2 regions of the Cytobacillus firmus genome follow, and region 1 is predicted to be linked to the other one. Evidence: riboswitches for the same ligand, from Rfam matches in the RefSeq annotation. Region 1 holds a riboswitch; the other holds the start of a gene.

Region 1 (3,138 bases):
GTATATAGTGCCCTGCACATCGCCCGCAGGAAAAAGATATTTTATACTCCAATTTTCTACGAGGCGAATTATGTCATTCAAGCTCCTTAATTGTCCAACCAAACAATTAAAGGAGGAAGACATAATGTGGATTAGATTTTTAATGATTGGGTTATTTTCATTAACAGCTTCCAGCCTGTTCTTTTATCAGGGTATGGAAATGTATCATGCTTTCACAGATTTCTTTAGACAAAAATAAGAAGTTGGCGCCCAGGGATTCCCTCCCTGGGCGTTTTTATTTCATAAAAAACCCGGCCTGTTTTATTCCCAGGCCGGGTTTCCTTTCTTACTGTGCTTTTACATATTTATCGTCTATTTTTTTTTCAATCTTCTCAAGCTCACGGCGATCTTTTAAAAGTTCTTCTCTATTAACTTTAATCATTTCAAGCATTGATAATTTTTTCTTTTTCATTTCTGCTCACCTTCTTTCATGATGTTGGTAACTTCTTGATTCAAGATCTTTATTGAAGCTCTTTTCGTATAATTGTTGTTTTTTGCCTTTCAATGTTGTCCGTTCATTTCTGCTCCAGGCTGCTCGCTTTCCGCGGGGCGGGCGTGGTCTCGCACCTTCCGCTCCAATTAACTCAGTAAATAATATTTATTAAGCAACAAATCTTGTGAAAATTGAAAGTCCTCTTAAAAAACAATCGTCTTATTACCATGCACTATTACTTTGTCTTGCACATGCCATGCCACTGCCTGTGCGAGGACCTGCCTCTCCACATGCCTGCCGGCAATTTTGAGATCCTGTGCAGTGTGCCGGTGGTTAACCCGCTGGACATCCTGCTCAATGATCGGCCCTTCATCCAAATCATTTGTTACATAATGGGCAGTTGCCCCAATCAGCTTGACCCCGCGGTTAAACGCCCGTGCATAAGGATTGGCTCCCACGAAGGCCGGCAGAAAACTATGATGGATATTGATAATCCTATTTGGATATTTGGAAATAAAGCTCGGTGAAAGAATCTGCATATATCTCGCAAGCACAATGAAATCCGCTTTTCCATCCAGCAGCTCTACTGCCTTTTGCTCAGCTTCCGATTTAGTGTCGGGCGTAATCGGAATATGATGATATGGTATTCCAAACCCCTCCACCACTTCCCTCATGTCAGGATGATTGCTGATCACAAGGGGAATTTCCACTTCAAGCTCCTTCGATTTCCAGCGCCACAGCAGCTCGAGCAGACAGTGATCCATTTTAGAAACAAATATAGCCATCCGCTTGCGCTCGCCTTTGCCGCTCAGCTTCCACTCCATAGAGTATTCCTTGGCCATCTCAGGCAGATCCTCTTTCAGTTTTAAAAAGGACTCATCAAAATGATTCATATCGAATTCAATCCGCATGAAGAAGATGCCTGCCAGCGGATCGGTTGTGTGCTGGTCAAAATGCACAATGTTCGCGTTATGCTCCAGCAGAAAGTTAGAGACTGTGGAGATGATGCCCGGTCTCTCTGGACAGGATATCAGCAATGTCGCCCGGTTTGCGTTAATATTTGTATTCATATAGATTCCTCCAACTGCCTTGCCATCCATATAAAAAGGACAGAAAAAAGGCGGCTTCTTTATCCCCCTTCTCTGTCCTTTTACCTGAGAGTTTGACCCCTTTGGTGTCGCAAAGTCCATGCGCGCTCTCCAGAGATGCGTCCGACTGAGGTTCTGTCTACCTGAGAGATTGGCTTCAAGGGTATTTTTGAAGCTTGCTCCTTCGGTGGCTACTGTATGCTCTCTCCCGCAGCCGTCATTCGCTCAATATTTTTGTTATTTTCAGAATAATGTATTTTTTAACTTATGTCAATCGAACTAGGTTTCTTTCACAAAATTGCCACAATTTCAGCCTGGCTTTAAAGCTGATTTTTTATGTGAAAAAGAAAAGTAAAAAAGCTTGAAGACAACGTCTCCAAGCCTTTTTCTACACAGCTGCCTTTGGTTTTGGCTCCTTTTTCTGCCAGGCAATCGTGATAAACAATGTAACGATCAATAGGGCCAAACCAAGAACAAACGGATAGGTTATCCGCACATCGTAAAGTACGCCGGCAATCGTTGGCCCCAGAACGTTTCCAATGCTCATATAAGCATTGTTCATTCCCATCGCAAATCCCTGTTCATTACCGGCCATTTTAGAGATTAACGTTGTTAAAACCGGGCGAAGAATGGAAGTTGCAAGGAAAATGATCAGCGAAATAACGAAGAAAAGTGCATAGCTGCCTGCAAACAGTGAAACTAGGAACCCTGATGCTGCAACAGCCAAAAAGATATTCAATACCTTTCCTTCACCGAATTTATTAACCACACGATCGACTACAAATAATTGAACAATAACACTAATGACTCCTGTCGAAGTCACCATAATGGCAATTTCCTGCGGAGTAGCAGCAAATTCATTATCAAGGTAGAGCCCAAGAACTGACTCATACGCCATTAGTCCAAAGCTCATCACCAATGTAATGATAAGCGGAATAAAATAAGGCTTCTTAACGGACATGGCCAGTTTCTTGACCATCGGTTCCTCTTCAGGCATATCTCCCGGCACTGTCTGCAATGTGCTGCTTTCTTCGAGGAGCACAATGGAGAATAGAACAGCCACTAGAGATACAAGCGCTGAAATCAGAAATGGCATTTTTAAGCCGAAGTCTGCCAAAAACCCGCCTATCCCAGGTCCAACCACAATTCCAAGTGACATTGCAGCTGAGACAAGACCATTCCCTTTTGCACGCTGCTCCATTGTAGTAATATCAGCAATGTAAGCAAAAATAGCTGGAATCAGCAAGGCAGCTCCAATGCCTCCAATGACACGTGAAAAGTAAAGCAGCCAAATGGAATCTACTGCATAAAAGACAAGCATGGATAATGTCAAACCAGCTAACCCGTAAATAATCATCTTTCTGCGGCCGTACTGGTCAGCCCATTTTCCCGCGATAGGAGAAAAAATCAGCTGGGCACCCGCAAAAATGGCAATCATCAGGCCTGCTGCCGTTCCTCCCTGATTAATGGATTCCAAATAAGCCGGCAAAATCGGAATGATAATACCAAAGCTTCCGATTGCAATAAACATATTGATCATCAAAATGATCATCTTTTTCTTTTGATCTCCTGACAAAC
Region 2 (3,138 bases), 1.8 Mb from region 1:
TTTCTTCACTCCGCAGCTCTGTTACAGCTTCATAGAGCTCACGCTCGGCCTGCGAAAATTCAATCGGTATGGTTTCCACATGCCGTTTGGTCCATTCAATCCCGGTATCTGCCCTGCGGTTGCGGATCATGACTTTGTTTACGAGTTCCTTTAGATGTGCATCATCGTTTAAAGATCGTGAGTCTTTTTTATAATTCTCATAAAAAGCTGATTCATTACCAAGATGTCCGGGTTTAAGCAGAGACACAAGATTGAAAATCTCACTGATTCGATTTTGAATAGGTGTTGCTGTTAATAGGAGGCAAAACTTCTTTTTAAGGTTTTGTACAAATTCATAGTTTCTCGTTTTATTATTTTTTAGCTTGTGAGCTTCGTCTATAATGATCAGGTCATAATCAAGGCTGTAAATAATGTCCCGATGAGGATTGCGTTTGGCTGTATCGATGGATGATACCACAACGTCGCATTGTTCCCATACATAGCTTTTCCGCTGCGCCACAGCCGGAATAAAAAATTTGCTGTTCAGCTCTATGGCCCACTGGGAAACGAGGGAAGCTGGAACGAGTATTAGGACTTTTTTTACGAGTCCCCTGATCATATATTCCTTTAATATCAGTCCAGCTTCAATCGTTTTTCCAAGACCGACCTCATCAGCCAGGATCGCCTTGCCGTTCATGCTTTCGACTACCTGCTTGGCCACTTCCAGCTGATGGGGAAGAGGAGTAAGGTTCGGAAGATGCTTCGGAGCCTGCAAGCCTTCAAATTCAGGAATAGTTGTATGGTTCTCAACCTCAACAGCCAGTTTATAAAGTTCCCAGTTTCCCCATGGGCCGTCGTCATCAATCCTTTTTAAGAATTCATCCTGCCAGGCAGAATCAAAGCCAATTTGCACTGTCATAAAAACAGCTCCTTTTATCTATATAAAGATATTGCCCAAACCTTGTTTAGGTGGTACGATGTTAATAGCTTTGAAAGTTTTGAAAGTTAACACATTACATTTAGTGAACCGAAGTAATGGATGCTTAATTTTTTCTGTTTGGTATAAGTATGACCATCTTGGAAAATTTTATAAATGCGAATGACAACAAGGGGAGAGACTACATTAGTAGCGCCGAAGGAGCAAGCAAAATCTGTGAATCTCTCAGGCAAAAGAACTCTTGTTTGACGCAGCTCTGGAGAGTGCTTTTTAATAAGCCACCCAAGGGGACAGCCGGTTTCGGTAAACTTTCAGGTGCAAGGACAGAGATCTTCTCATAATTGAGGGGATATTCTGTCCTTTTTTATGTTCCTAAAACAAATTTCAAGAGATTTAAGGGGGACGAGTAAATGTCACAGTTAAAACGCACGCCTTTATTTGAGGTGTACAAGGATTACGGAGCAAAAACCATCGACTTCGGCGGCTGGGACCTTCCTGTTCAATTTTCAAGCATTAAAGAAGAACATGAAGCAGTCCGTACAAAAGCAGGCCTTTTTGATGTATCCCATATGGGTGAAATCGAAGTGAAGGGGACGGACAGTCTTAAATACCTTCAAAAAATGATGACGAACGATATTTCCAAACTAAAGAACTCAGGTGCTCAATATACGGCCATGTGCTATGAAAATGGCGGAACTGTTGATGATTTACTTGTCTATAAAATAGAGGATGACCACTATTTGCTGGTTGTAAATGCTTCCAATATCGAAAAGGATTTCAACTGGCTGCAGGACCATGCTGAAGGCAATGTGGAATTGAAAAACCTTTCAGAAGATATGGCACAGCTGGCGATTCAGGGGCCGCTTGCAGAAAAAGTGCTCCAAAAGCTTGCTGGCACGAATCTGTCGGATATCGGATTTTTTAAATTCCAGCAGGATGTTGATTTGAAAGGCAAGAAAGCCCTTGTATCCAGAACTGGATATACAGGAGAAGACGGATTTGAAGTTTACTGTGATGCCAAGGATGCAGCCGCATTATGGAATGAAATTCTTGAAGCAGGCAAAGAAGAAGGCGTTCTCCCATGCGGACTTGGCGCAAGGGATACCCTTCGCTTCGAAGCCAATCTGGCACTATATGGCCAGGAGCTCTCACCTGATATCACGCCGCTTGAGGCAGGAATCGGCTTTGCTGTTAAGGTGAATAAAGAAGCGGATTTTATCGGAAAAGAAGTGCTTAAGAACCAAAAAGAAAACGGAGTGCCGCGCAAGCTGGCCGGAATTGAAATGATTGACCGCGGTATTCCGCGCCATGGATATCCTGTATATAAGGGAGAAGAGCTGATCGGGGAAGTGACAACAGGCACTCAATCTCCGACATTGAAAAAGAACATCGGCCTTGTTCTTATCAAGAAAGAGCATGCGGAGCTTGGAACTGAATTGGAAGTGGAGATTCGCGGCAAACGGCTGAAGGCTAAGATTGAAGCAACACCTTTTTACAAAAGAGAAAAGAACTAACCGGGGGGAGAAAATGATGAAACATCGCTATTTACCGATGACAGAGTCTGACCAGAAAGCAATGCTTGAGAAAATCGGCGTCAGTTCTGTGGAAGAATTATTCAGTGATATTCCCGAGAGTGTAAGATTTAAGGGCGAATATAAAATCAAGCCGGCGAAATCAGAGACAGCCTTACTGAAAGAGCTTACTAAAATGGCTCAAAAAAATGCTGATCTTCGCACAAATACATCTTTCCTTGGTGCGGGAGTTTATGATCATTACATGCCGGTCATTGTCGATCATGTTTTATCCCGTTCAGAGTTTTATACTGCCTATACTCCTTACCAGCCGGAAATTTCCCAGGGAGAGCTGCAGGCAATTTTCGAATTTCAGACCATGATCTGTGAATTAACAGGAATGGATGTTGCCAACTCATCCATGTATGATGGCGGAACTGCTCTTGCTGAAGCAGCCATGCTAAGCGCAGGCAGCACACGCCGGAAGAAAATATTAATCTCAAGCGCAGTTCACCCTGAATCGAAGGAAGTAGTCAAAACATACGCAAAGGGCCAGTATATTGAAGTGATTGAGATTCCTCATAAAGATGGCACCACTGACCTTGAAGCCCTAAATGAAATGATTGGCGATGACATCGCAGCTGTGATTGTACAGTACCCTAACTTTTTTGGGAGAGTCGAGCCTTTAAAAGAGCTTGAGGAAATTATTCA

What was found. A riboswitch is a leader RNA that binds a small molecule or an ion and turns the genes downstream of it on or off. The one in region 1 is predicted to bind glycine.
Region 2: linked by a shared signal. The riboswitch ahead of gcvT (glycine cleavage system aminomethyltransferase GcvT) and the one ahead of purU (formyltetrahydrofolate deformylase) in region 1 are both predicted to bind glycine.

The regions. Positions count from the first base shown of each region.
Region 1 is NZ_CP098323.1:428,269-431,406, reverse strand. Features, by position in the region: gene NAF01_RS02200 (hypothetical protein) at 1-90, shown strand, start outside; gene NAF01_RS02195 (FbpB family small basic protein) at 326-451, opposite strand; gene purU (formyltetrahydrofolate deformylase) at 676-1,542, opposite strand; glycine riboswitch at 1,681-1,781, opposite strand; gene NAF01_RS02185 (MFS transporter) at 1,949-3,136, opposite strand.
Region 2 is NZ_CP098323.1:3,635,749-3,638,886, reverse strand. Features, by position in the region: gene NAF01_RS18425 (DEAD/DEAH box helicase) at 1-898, opposite strand, end outside; glycine riboswitch at 1,079-1,167, shown strand; gene gcvT (glycine cleavage system aminomethyltransferase GcvT) at 1,327-2,430, shown strand; gene gcvPA (aminomethyl-transferring glycine dehydrogenase subunit GcvPA) at 2,447-3,138, shown strand, end outside.